Regions from separate parts of the Bacillus sp. PK3-067 genome, predicted to be linked through region 2. Evidence: predicted binding sites of a transcription regulator. Region 2 holds the regulator's gene; each other region holds the start of a gene.
The links. The regulator Rex, encoded in region 2, represses fermentation and respiration genes when NADH is low (regulators of the CRP and FNR family bind a similar motif). The targets are predictions, from matches to a motif close to TTGTGAAATATTTCACAA.
Positions count from the first base shown of each region.

Region 1: pflB (formate C-acetyltransferase) is a predicted target of Rex. The motif match lies at 2,679-2,696, and genes of this name have one in related genera.
Region 3: M1D73_RS06545 (formate/nitrite transporter family protein) is a predicted target of Rex. The motif match lies at 1,070-1,087, and genes of this name have one in related genera.

Region 1 covers NZ_CP096490.1:488,185-492,727, forward strand. Annotated here, with positions in the region: gene M1D73_RS02545 (NAD-dependent epimerase/dehydratase family protein) at 1-927, shown strand, start outside; gene M1D73_RS02550 (glycosyltransferase family 2 protein) at 920-2,464, shown strand; gene M1D73_RS02555 (hypothetical protein) at 2,433-2,654, shown strand; gene pflB (formate C-acetyltransferase) at 2,807-4,543, shown strand, end outside.
Region 2 covers NZ_CP096490.1:254,079-258,621, reverse strand. Annotated here, with positions in the region: gene groL (chaperonin GroEL) at 1-764, opposite strand, end outside; gene groES (co-chaperone GroES) at 803-1,087, opposite strand; gene M1D73_RS01510 (CPBP family intramembrane glutamic endopeptidase) at 1,477-2,226, shown strand; gene M1D73_RS01505 (YdiK family protein) at 2,223-2,414, shown strand; gene M1D73_RS01500 (redox-sensing transcriptional repressor Rex) at 2,444-3,073, opposite strand; gene M1D73_RS01495 (ABC-F family ATP-binding cassette domain-containing protein) at 3,261-4,543, shown strand, end outside.
Region 3 covers NZ_CP096490.1:1,259,519-1,264,061, reverse strand. Annotated here, with positions in the region: gene M1D73_RS06550 (TerC family protein) at 175-969, shown strand; gene M1D73_RS06545 (formate/nitrite transporter family protein) at 1,172-2,023, shown strand; gene M1D73_RS06540 (cyclic-phosphate processing receiver domain-containing protein) at 2,051-2,362, opposite strand; gene M1D73_RS06535 (prepilin peptidase) at 2,377-3,099, opposite strand; gene M1D73_RS06530 (LutC/YkgG family protein) at 3,213-3,923, opposite strand; gene M1D73_RS06525 (LutB/LldF family L-lactate oxidation iron-sulfur protein) at 3,923-4,543, opposite strand, start outside.

The DNA of each region.
Region 1 (4,543 bases), 230 kb from region 2:
ATCGGGTCGCATTTAGCTGAAGAGTTGATAAGAAGAGGTTATGAGGTCACTGTTGTGGATAACTTTTATAAAGGTAAAAATAAGTACCATAAAGAGTTAATGAAAGAAATCCGTGTTATTCCAATAAGTGTTTTAGATAAAAATTCTATTTATGAATTAGTAGATCAGCATGATGTCGTGTTTCATTTAGCAGCAATTTTAGGTGTGAAAACAACAATGGAAAAAAGTATAGAGCTCATAGAAACGAATTTTGATGGGACAAGAAATGTTTTACAAGCAGCGTTAAAAGGAAAGAAGAAAGTAGTTTTTGCTTCTACTTCAGAAGTATATGGTAAGGCCAAGCCGCCTTTCTCTGAAGAGGGAGATCGATTGTACGGGGCAACTTCTAAAATTCGTTGGAGTTATGCAGTTTGTAAAACGTTGGAAGAGACATTATGTTTAGGGTACGCATTAGAAGGTTTACCAGTAACGATTGTTCGATACTTTAATATTTATGGTCCAAGAGCGAAAGATGGTCCATATGCAGGAGTAATCCCGCGATTTATCCGCGCGGCACTGCAAGGAGAAGACATTCTCGTATATGGAGATGGAAAGCAGACACGTTGTTTTACGTATGTAAGTGATGCGGTAGAGGCAACGATTCGGGCAATGGATGAGAAGGTAAATGGTGAGATTATTAATATAGGTTCTGAGAATGAAAAGAGCATAAAAGAAGTAGCAGAAGTAATTAAAAAATTAACGAATTCTTCTTCGAAGATTGTCCAAGTGCCTTTTGAAGAAGTATATCCTCATGGTTTTGAAGAAATTCCAAATAGAAGACCAGATGTAACAAAATTAAAAGAGCTTGTTCAATTTCAGGCGAAAGTAACGTGGGGAAACGGATTGAAGGAAACAATTAAGTGGTTTCGTGAACAAAACAATGGCTAAGTCATTATCTGTTATTATTCCTGCATGTAATGAGGTCGATACGATTTCAGACGTTATTCAATCGGTAAGACCATTAAATCCAGTAGAAATCATTGTAGTAGCAAACGGTTGTAATGATGGAACAGAAGATGTTGCAGATCGTTTAGGGTGTAAAGTAATCAAGCATACAGAGCTACTAGGGAACGATGTTGGACGTGCAGTCGGCGCAAAACATGCGATAGGTGATGTATTACTATTCATAGATGGTGATTTTGCTATTCCAACTTCAAAATTAAAATTATTCCTTAATCCGATTTTATACGATCAGGCAGATATAGTTTTAAATAATTTGGATGCATTATTTTTAAAAAGGCAAAAAACCACTTCTATTACAGTATGGCGCCAAATATTAAATGCAATGTTAGAGCGTGAAGAATTAAAAATGAATTCTTTATTAGATGTACCTCATGCGCTGACGAAAGAAGTCGTTCAAAGCATCGGATATGAATGTTTTGTTAATCCTATTGTGGCTCATTTACGCCTAGTTCAAAGTAAATGGAGAATTAGTCGTCATTGTGCTATTGACGTTATTACGCCGAATAAATTTCGTCCATTCCAGCATGCTGCATATGGGACAAATCTTTCCCAATCTGAAAAAAGAATGATAGGTGATCATATAGAAGCAGTAGCAGAACGGATATTAAGCAGTGATGAGCGCGGAGGATATTATGATGGAAATAGGAAAAGGGATAGTGTCTATCATACTTTAAGTTTTGAAGAGTTTTATCAAGGGTGGGGTGTTACATCTGATTTCTATAAAGGAAAGCAACTATCGGTTGTTATTCCCGTACAAGATGAAGAGAAAACAATTGGAAACGTTATAGAAGAGCTTCGCAAAATTGAACCCTTCGAAATTATCGTTGTCGTAAATGGTTCGTCAGATAAAACGAAAAAAATTGCAAAAGACAAAGGGGCAACGACAATTGTATATAAAGAAGCACTCGGAAATGATGTGGGGCGCTCACTTGGAACGTATTTTGCAAAAGGAGAAATTGTGTTATTTATAGATGGCGATTTTGTTATTCCAGCGAGTGAGCTATATCCTTTTGCGAAAGCTATTGCAGATGGAACAGATGTTGCATTAAATGATCTAAATCATTATTTAGATTTAAGAGTACCGCTTCATCTTGTAACTGCATTTAAATATGCATTAAATTTAGCTTGTGATAGAAAAGATCTAGGCGTAGGCTCTCTTATCGCTGTACCGAATGCGTTTAGCCGTAAGTGTTTGAAAGAAATTGGGTATAGATCTTTACTGGCGCCGTGTGTAGCCCAAGTGAAAGCTATTCTTTCAGGATTTGAAGTTGCATGTGTAAGTCGTGTTGAGGTCGATAAGATGAACCGTATTCGTCCCAGTGAACATTTTGCTAAAATAGGTCATCCACCAGCTGTACTTCGAATTATAGGTGATCATATAGAAGGACTAGATCAAATAATTGCATTAACAGACAATCGTGGCGGATTCTATGATGGCAATAGAAAAAGAGATGTTTTATAGAAGTAACAAAAAAAGTGTACAACATGTGTACACTTTTTTGTTCTGTTATAAAAACTATAACAGATTAGGAGATAAGAGTATTACAGCTCTACAATGGGTATTGTTCTTATATTACAAAATAGGACTCGTATATAAGGATACCAAAAAAATACAATTAAGGAAAGGGTTAATTTTAAAGACTTTTAAATGAAGTTAACACTATATATATAGTGGTTTGCTCAACATTTCACAAACATGTCACAACTATTTCGTTCACTTTCGTAAAAAAGTAGTATTCTAAGTGTGTAAGCTGTTATATAAAAAATCTTAGTCCTGTACTAATCAAAAATGGAGGAGATTAGGATGACTCAAGTATTAGAAAATGTTAAAAACGCATGGGAAAACTTTAAAGGTGAAAAATGGAAAGCAGAGATTGATGTTCGCGATTTCATTTTAAATAATGTAAACGTTTTCGAAGGGGACGAATCTTTCTTAGCAGAAGCAACTGAAGCAACGAAACAACTTTGGGATCAAGTAATGGATTTAACAACGAAAGAACGTGAAAACGGTGGCGTTCTTGATATGGATACAAAAATTGTTTCTTCTATTACATCACATGACCCAGGATACTTAAATAAAGATATTGAAAAAGTAGTCGGTTTCCAAACTGATAAACCATTTAAACGTTCTTTACAACCATATGGTGGTATTCGTATGGCAGAACAAGCTTGTGAATCTTATGGATACGAAATGGATAAAGAACTTAGTCGTATTTTTAGAGAGTGGAGAAAAACTCATAACCAAGGTGTATTTGATGCATACACACCAGAAATGAGAAATGCACGTAAATCAGGTGTTATTACTGGTCTTCCAGATGCATACGGACGTGGACGTATTATCGGTGACTATCGCCGAGTAGCGTTATATGGTATTGATCATTTAATTGAAGCGAAAAAAGCTGATTTGAATTTAACTGGTGGTGTAATGAGCGAAGATACAATGCGTTTACGCGAAGAGTTATCTGAGCAAATGCGTGCACTTCAAGAGTTAAAAGAAATGGCTGCTTCTCATGGCTTCGATATTTCTAAGCCAGCAACAAATGCACAAGAAGCATTCCAATGGTTATACTTCGCATACCTTGCAGCGATTAAAGAGCAAAACGGAGCTGCAATGAGTCTTGGACGTACTTCTACATTCTTAGATATTTACATTGAAAGAGATTTAGCAAATGGTACTTTAACAGAAGAAGAAGTACAAGAAATTGTAGATCACTTCATTATGAAATTACGTCTTGTGAAATTCGCAAGAACACCTGATTATAATGAATTATTCTCTGGTGACCCAACTTGGGTAACTGAATCTATCGGTGGTATGGCATTAGATGGTCGTCCATTAGTAACAAAGAACTCATTCCGTTTCTTGCATACATTAGATAATTTAGGACCAGCTCCAGAACCAAACTTAACTGTTCTTTGGTCTAAACAATTACCAGAGAACTTTAAAAACTACTGTGCGAAAATGTCTATTAAAACATCAGCAATTCAATATGAAAATGATGACATTATGCGTCCTGAATACGGCGATGATTACGGTATTGCATGTTGCGTATCTGCAATGAGAATCGGTAAACAAATGCAGTTCTTCGGAGCTCGTGCAAACTTAGCGAAAGCATTATTATATGCGATTAACGGTGGTAAAGATGAAAAGTCAAAAGCACAAGTTGGTCCTGAGTACGCACCAATTACTTCTGAAGTATTAAATTATGAAGAAGTTATGCATAAGTTTGATATGACAATGGAATGGTTAGCGGGTCTATATTTAAACACATTAAATGTTATCCATTACATGCATGATAAATATAGCTATGAACGTATTGAAATGGCACTTCATGATACAAACGTTCTTCGTACAATGGCAACAGGTATCGCTGGTCTATCTGTAGTAGCAGATTCATTAAGTGCAATTAAGTACGCAAAAGTAAAACCAATTCGTGATGAAAATGGTATTGCAGTTGACTTCGAGATTGAAGGAGATTTCCCTAAATACGGTAACAATGATGATCGTGTAGATGAGATTGCTGTAAATCTTGTAAAAACATTT
Region 2 (4,543 bases):
TCGCCTTCTACATCTTCAGCAATGATAAGAAGTGGTTTACCTTGTTGTACCACTTGCTCTAATACTGGTAAGATTTCTTGAATGTTAGAAATCTTTTTGTCAGTAATTAAGATATATGGGTTATCAAGAACTGCTTCCATTTTGTCAGAATCAGTAATCATGTAAGGAGATGCATAGCCACGATCAAATTGCATACCTTCTACTACGTCTAATTCTGTTGTGAATCCTTTAGACTCTTCTAAAGTAATAACGCCGTCGTTACCAACGCGCTCCATTGCTTCAGCGATTAATTGACCTACTTCTTCGTCAGCTGCAGAAATAGCAGCTACTTGTGCGATAGAAGATTTGCCTTCGATTGGTTTAGAAATCGTTTTTAATTCTTCAATTGCAGCAGTAACAGCTTTTTCGATACCTTTACGAAGACCCATTGGGTTCGCACCAGCTGTTACGTTTTTAAGACCTTCACGAATCATAGCTTGCGCTAATACAGTTGCAGTTGTTGTTCCGTCACCAGCTACGTCATTTGTTTTGCTAGCAACTTCTGCTACTAATTTCGCACCCATGTTTTCGAATGCATCTTCTAATTCGATTTCTTTTGCGATTGTTACACCATCATTTGTAATAAGTGGTGAACCAAATTTTTTCTCAAGTACAACGTTACGACCTTTTGGTCCAAGCGTAACTTTTACTGCGTTTGCAAGAGTGTCGACACCGCGAAGCATCGAACGACGTGCTTCTTCACTAAATTTAATATCTTTTGCCATAATAATTGACCCCCTTGGATTTTTTAAGATTTATATAATTAACCGATAACTGCTAAAATGTCACTTTCACGTAAAATCAAGTAGTCTGTACCTTCATATTTCACTTCAGTACCTGCATATTTTGAGAAGATGATAAGATCACCTGCTGCTACCTCTAAAGCAACACGCTCACCATTCTCAAGCACTCGACCAGTACCTACTGCAACAACTTTACCCTCTTGTGGTTTTTCTTTTGCAGTATCTGGTAATACGATACCACTTGCTGTTTTTTCTTCTGCTTGAACAAGCTCAATTACAACGCGATCACCTAATGGCTTTAGCATGAACAATAACCTCCTCATTTTGTTATGTAAATTTCTTTTATTAGCACTCAAGTCATCCGAGTGCTAACACACTTATAATAATAAATAATCTCAATTTCTTTTGCAAGTAAAAAAATCATAATTTTTTCGCAAATCACTATATAAACTTTCTATATACAATACTGCCTTTACTATATGAATCGTTGTTTCCACTGCTCGTATGTTACAATATGAAAGGACACCCTAAGTTGTTTTCGCTACACATACAACTTTCTCCTGTCTTCTATTATAATTTCAAATAAGGATTTACGAAAAAAACATAATTCAAGAGGTTTATATCGTAGGTAGCATATTTACATGTTATCCTAACTTATCTCATACACTATAGTTAGAAAGGATGGTTAAACCATTTGAAGAAACAATACTGGTGGATTATCATTACATACATTTTAATGCAGTTATCTGGCGTTGTTGGATTACCACTTCTCCTAAAAACAGGACTCTATGATAATAGAGGATTTACCATTGAAGAAAAAGGACAAATCATAACGGGACACTGGGCAATCATTAGCTTCTTTATTGCATTATGTATCGTGCTTTGGTTACTTAGAACAGATATTCGTGACAGGCATTTAGATCCAATGCGCTCTTCTGTTCCAGCTACTATTGGATGGATTTTTATCGGGTTCTTCTTAGCAATCATCTCACAATCCATTGCAGGTATGATTGAAATGTATGTATTTGGGGTTCCACGTGGATCTGAGAATACAGACAGACTGATGGACATCGCAAGAACGATACCTTGGTTCCTTATTGTTGTATCTATAATTGGACCTATCTTAGAAGAAATCGTATTTAGAAAAATTCTATTCGGCACGCTTTATAAGAAGTTTAACTTCTTTATCGCAGCTATCATTAGTTCGCTTGTATTCGCAACAATTCATTTTGATTTTACTCACTTATTGGTATACACTGCTATGGGGCTCGTATTCGCCTTCTTATATGTGAAGACGAAACGTATTATCGTTCCGATTGCAGCTCATGTTGCGATGAATACATTAGTCGCTATTGGGCAAATTTTTATGAGCAATGAACAAATTCAAGAAATGATTAAAGAAGCTGAAAAAATGCAAGGCTTTATCGGAGGATTTTTTGTATGAGAAACTCACCATTGTTCATGGCTGCACTATACTTCCTTCTTGGATGTATCTTTACACGCTTCGCCATTACGAACGTGACAGATACAATCTGGAATATGTGGACAATACTATTTGCAGTTATGGCAACAATTGATTTTAATTTGGCACTTCGCCTTATATTAGTTAAATTCACAAAGAAGAAACAATAATAAAACGCAGAGGTCGCTTCCTCTGCGTTTTATTGTGGATAGTTTTTCAAAAAGTAAACTAATGTTTGTAACTCTACAGCTAAGTCAATATGATGAATTCTAATATTCTCTGATACGTTTAATCGCGCTGGTGTGAAATTCAAAATACCGTGCACGCTTGTTTCAGCTAATCTATCTGCTACAGCTTGTGCTACTGTAGCCGGTACTGTTAATATTGCCACTTGTATATCATTTGATAATCTCTCTTCTAATTCATCTAAATGATATACAGGAATGCCCCCGATTTCTGTTCCAACTTTCTCTTCACTAACATCAAATGCCATTTCAATTTTTGTATTATTGTTTTTCGTGAAATTATAATGTAAGAAAGCGGTCCCTAAATTACCTACTCCAATAAGTGCTACACGTGTTATATCATCTTGATCAAGTGTTTCGCGGAAAAATGATAATAAATAATTTACGTTATATCCATATCCCTTTTTCCCTAACGCTCCAAAATACGAAAAATCTCTTCGTATTGTTGCGGAATCTACTTTTACTGCCTCACTCAATTCGGCCGATGAAACACGCTGCTTACCAGAAAGAGATAAGTTTTGGATAAATCGATAGTATAGAGGCAATCTTTTAGCAGTGGCTTGTGGAATCTTTTGCTGATCCATATGACCTCTCCTCTCTTCCTATCTTTATTCATATACTTTAATCAAATACAGAAGTTTAGCACTCATTAAATTCCTTGTATAATAAAGAGAAGAAGTATTCTCTCTTTATTTTAAACTATACACTATTTTTAGTATGATTGAGAAATATAAACATGGCAAAGTTAAGAAATTATTTGAGGTGAAAACATTGATTTTATTACAAGTAAACGCGCTTTCGAAATTATACGGTGCAGAAACGATTCTTGCAAACATAAAATTGGAAGTACAAACAAAAGATCGTATCGCATTAGTTGGAAGGAATGGAGCAGGAAAATCTACATTATTAAAAATTATCGCTGGTGAATTATCTCATGATGGTGGCGAAATTATAAAACCGAAAGATGTCTCAATCGGATATTTAGCTCAAAATACTGGACTAGAAACGTCTTTAACAATTTGGGATGAAATGCTAACCGTCTTTACCCACTTACAGCAAATGGAGACAAAACTTCGAAGGCTTGAGCAAGAAATGGGAAAAGAAGAAAACTTTTCAAACGAAGCTACATATGAAAGATTGTTAGCTGATTATGACCAACTACAACTCAATTATAAAGATCAAGGTGGATATCAATATGAAGCGGATATTCGCTCCATTTTAAGCGGCCTTGGCTTCCCAGTTGAAACGCACCAGACGACGATCTCTACTTTAAGCGGCGGGCAAAAAACAAGATTAGCTCTCGGGAAATTATTATTAACAAAACCAGACTTACTTATTTTGGACGAGCCTACAAACCATTTAGACATCGAAACATTAACATGGCTTGAGCAATATTTGCAAGGTTATCCTGGCGCAATATTAATCGTCTCACATGACCGTTATTTCTTAGACAAACTCGTTACACAAGTATATGAAATTTCGAATAAAGAAAGCAGACGATTTGTTGGTAACTACAGTAAATATTTAGACTTAAAATCAGCATTATATGAGCAAGAAATGAAACGTTACGAAAAACAACAAGATGAAATCGCAAAACTTGAGGACTTCGTTCAAAAGAATATAGCTCGCGCTTCTACAACGAAACGTGCTCAAAGTCGCCGTAAACAACTAGACAGAATGGAATTATTAACGAGACCATTAGGGGATTCTAAGTCAGCATCATTCCACTTCGATATTGAAAAACAAAGTGGAAATGATGTTTTACAAGTAAATGATGCAACCATCGGCTATGATGGAAACCCTATAATTGAACATGTAACTATGCGCTTAACTCGCGGAGATAGTGTTGCTTTAGTTGGTCCAAACGGAATTGGGAAATCCACATTGTTAAAATCCATTGTGAATAAGTTACCACTATTAAATGGTGATGTTTCTTTCGGATCAAATGTATCTGTTGGTTATTATGATCAAGAACAAGCAAACTTAACATCTTCTAAACGGGTTTTAAATGAACTATGGGATGAATATCCACTGCAACCGGAAAAAGAAATCCG
Region 3 (4,543 bases), 1.0 Mb from region 2:
GTTGGCATTTTTTATTACATATGTCTAGCAAGACCTTTGCCTATTAACGGCAGAGGTCTTTTTTGCATTCACTTCCAGATTTTTCCAAAGTTAATAGGCAGGAGTATGGGGAAACTAAATAGTGGGGAAATTCTTCACTTATTTAGAACTTATAGAAATGAGAGGAGAATGTACATGGATGTATCATTATTATTGGAGTATGGTTGGGTATTACTCATCCTAATTGCACTTGAAGGGATTTTAGCGGCTGATAACGCTCTTGTTCTTGCAATTATGGTAAAACATTTACCAGAAGAAAAACGAAAGAAAGCACTATTTTATGGATTAGCGGGGGCATTTGTTTTCCGATTTGGATCGTTATTTATGATTTCGTTCTTAGTCGATGTATGGCAAGTGCAAGCAATCGGTGCCATCTACCTTATGTTTATCGCTGGTAATCACTTATTTAAAACATATGTTAAAAAGAATACAGATGAAGAAACAGAAGAAAAAGAAGCAAAGAAAAAACAAGAGAACTTTTGGTGGACTGTATTTAAAGTTGAGGTTGCTGATATCGCCTTCGCAGTTGATTCAATTTTAGCTGCTGTTGCACTAGCAATGACTTTACCAAAAACAGGATTAGGTACAATTGGTAGTCTTGATACTGGGCAATTCGCTGTTATCTTTGTAGGTGGACTTATCGGATTAATCATTATGCGATTTGCAGCAACTGCTTTCGTACAAATCTTAAAACGTAAACCAGGACTTGAAACCGCAGCATTCTTAATTGTAGGTTGGGTTGGTGTGAAGCTAGCAGTTTATACATTAGCACACCCTGCATTAAATGTAATTCCACATTCATTCCCAGAATCCACTCCGTGGAAGCTTACATTCTGGATTGTATTAGTCGGAATCGCAGTTGGTGGTTGGTTCTTCTCAAAAGAAGTAGAAGTAAAAGTAGAAAAGAATTTAGACGAAAAAGCGCTGTAATTACAGCGCTTTTTCTTTTTTCTTTCTTCCTCTCAATGTCCAGAAAAAATTACATTATACTACCTTTTGTAAACGTTTTCTTAATGTATGTATGTCCTTTTTGTGAAACATTGCACAAACTTATTGAAAGTGAGAACAATTCCATGTACTTTATTCATATAAGGAGTATTTATAGAAGATTTACTAAAGGAGCGTATTACTCATGCTAGAACAAGGACTAGATTATGTTGTCAAACTGGCTAAAAGCAAAAAGAAAATACTAGATACAAACCCAATGCAATATTTCATTCGTGCTGCACTTGCGGGTATTTATATCGGTTTTATTATTGTACTATGTTTTAAATTAGGTAACTTTTTTCACATTGCAGATTCACCAGCAACTTATTTAGCTGCTTCTATGTTTTTCGGGATTGCTCTCGTACTTATTATATATGGCGGTGCTGAATTGTTTACTGGGAACACAATGTACTTTACTGTAGCAACTTTAAGAAAAGAAACAACGATTTCTGATACACTACGTAACTGGGTTGCTTGTTATGCAGGTAACTTAGCCGGCGCGTTATTCTTTGCCTTACTATTTTACGCAACTGGAATTTTTGAAGCAATTGATCACGGTCACTTAATGAATAAAGTCGTTGAAGGAAAGATGAACACACCTACAATGCAGTTATTCTTTAAAGCCATTTTATGTAACTGGCTCGTATGTCTTGCTTGTTTCTTACCTTCTCAGGTTAAAGGTGACACAGCAAAAATAATAGTCATGATGCTACTTGTTTTCACATTCTTCTTATCTGGTTACGAACATAGTATTGCAAACTTATCACTCTTTGCTTTATCTTTAGTTTCACCGCATCCTGAGACAATTTCTTTTTCAGGTGCTATTCATAACTTAATTCCTGTTACAATCGGTAACATTATTGGCGGATCAGTATTTGTCGGTATGGTATACCACTACTTAACAAAGAAAACACCTGAAGTTCAACAGGAAGAAACTGAAATCGCAGTAGCTCAACAAGAAGAGATTATTCCTTTACAAGCACATATGAAACACTAAAAACTCCAAAGTTTTACTTTGGAGTTTTTAGCTTCCCACGTATTTAACAACAAGGTGAGGATTAATTTCTCCTTCTTCCTTTCCCTTATCCATTCTCTGTTTCATCTTGTGCATACCGATGACATCATTCGTATGAAGGTGAATTTCATTTACATATAATCCCTCTGTACAAAAAGCTTCTACAAAATCTAGTCCATTTTTTGCTCCCCAGCCCATATTATAATCAAGGGAAAGAATATTCACATCATAATCCCGAACCATTTGCAAGGCACATTCTACTGTAGTTGCGGACACATACCCGAACGGGCAACTTCTTTGATCATCCATATATACGTTCATTTTCGATTCCCTCTCTAATTTGAATAAACAGCTAATACATAGCACATTGCCCCAAGACTAATAAAAGGACCAAATGGAATTGGCTTTCGTACTTCTATACGTTTTAATCCGATACCAATCCCGAAAAAACAAAGACTAAAACAAGATGCTAAAAATAAAACGATAAAAACTCCCTTCACTCCTACTATAAAACCAAGTAACGAAAGTAGTTTTATATCTCCTCCGCCAAGCCCTTCTGGATATATCTTTTGCATGCAATATAACAAAAGGAATATAACACCACTACCAACTATACTATCTGTCCAAGTAACTAATTGTACAAAAACACTTTCGAGAATGAGTAAAACCGCAAACGAAATTAAAATACAATCAGGAATTAACATATATAAGTAATCTGTAACTGAAATAATAAGAAGTAGCGAAAAAAGGGATAAAATGATAATAAGTTCTCGTTCTATTCCAATCATATACACGGTAAGAAGAAATATACTTCCTGTTATACATTCAAATGCTACATATATAATTGGAATTTTCCTCTTACAATTCGTACAACAGCCTCTTTGTATATAAAATGAAATGATGGGGATTAGTTCTTTTGGCCTTAGCACATATTTGCAATAATAACAATGTGAACGCGGGGTAATAATAGACGCACCTAATGGAACCCTCACCGCAACTAACATAAAAAAAGAACCAAACACCATCCCTGCTAACAGTGCATATAAATAAGTGAACATCCCTTCCTCTCCTTTCCCAAAAAACATAGCAAAAAAAGGAGAGAACTTCTACTTCATATTATCCTTTATTCTACTAAAAAAGCAGGCCATTTTCCGGCCTGCTTTCCCCTCTTTTATACGATGAAATATACTGCTTTTAATGGTCCATGTACTCCGACAACAAGATTCATCTCAATGTCAGCCGAGTTACTTGGCCCTGTAATAAAGTTAATACAAGATGCCGCTGTCTCCCCATTTTCTACGCGTGAGTTCATATCCTGAACTGCTTGTGTAATACGAGGCACAAGTGTTTCACGTGGAATAATAGCAAAATATACAGTCGGTAAAAAGTGTAAAGAACGTCCCTGCCCTTTATGACTTTGTACAACAATTGTACCAGATTCGGCTAATGTATAATCACTAAATGCAATACCAATATTCGCTTTTTCAGCTAAACGCATATTTTCGTCTTTTCTCTCTGGATCCCATACGTTTACTTCAACGTCTCGCTTTGGAAGTTCTTCTTTAAATAAAGATGTTAAACCATATGCATCAAAACGATCATCTGCTGATAATAAAATAGGTCCCCCGCCGTTTTCCATGATTACTTTTTGAAGTTCTTCACCTAAACGGTCATTTGTCGTTTCTACTACAGTTGTATGAATGTTTGTACATTGCTTTTTAAACACTTCTAGTAATTCTTCTTGTGAATAATCTTTTAACGTTTCTATATTCACATTACTTTTCCATACTGGACGCTCTACACCTTCTGTTTTACGTGCGCGCCCAAGTTCTTTTGCAATGTTATCTAGAAAGGCATCACGGTTTTGAATTAATCCTGTCATTATTTATCCCCGCCTTTCTTATGATCTTTATACCAATCACGGAATCGTTCTTTACTTGGAGCTGGGAATTCACGAATATCCGTCCAGTTTTTAAGTGGTCCAACACCTTTTGATACACGATTACCAGATGTAAATGGACTCATTGCCGCTGGTGCCATTTTTGAACCCATTTTATATAAAGCAGCTGAAGAAGCACCCATACTAAACATTTTCATCGCTAGTTTTTCTGCAAGTGGTGCACGACCTTCTTGCTCAACGATGACTTGACGATGTTTTAATAATAAATCATGCAATGGAATTTTTACTGGACAAGCTTCTGTACATGCTCCGCATAAACTAGATGCATAAGGAAGCTCTTTGTAATCATCATATCCACCTAGAAGCGGTGTTAATACCGCACCGATTGGTCCTGAGTAAATCGATCCATATGAATGTCCACCAACGTGACGATATACAGGACATACGTTAACACAAGCAGCGCAACGAATACATTGTAATACGGAACGGAATTCAGATCCAAGAATTTGAGAGCGACCATTATCAACAACCACTAAATGGAATTCTTCAGGTCCATCAACTTCCTCTTCTTGAATTGGTCCTGCTACTGTTACATAACTTGT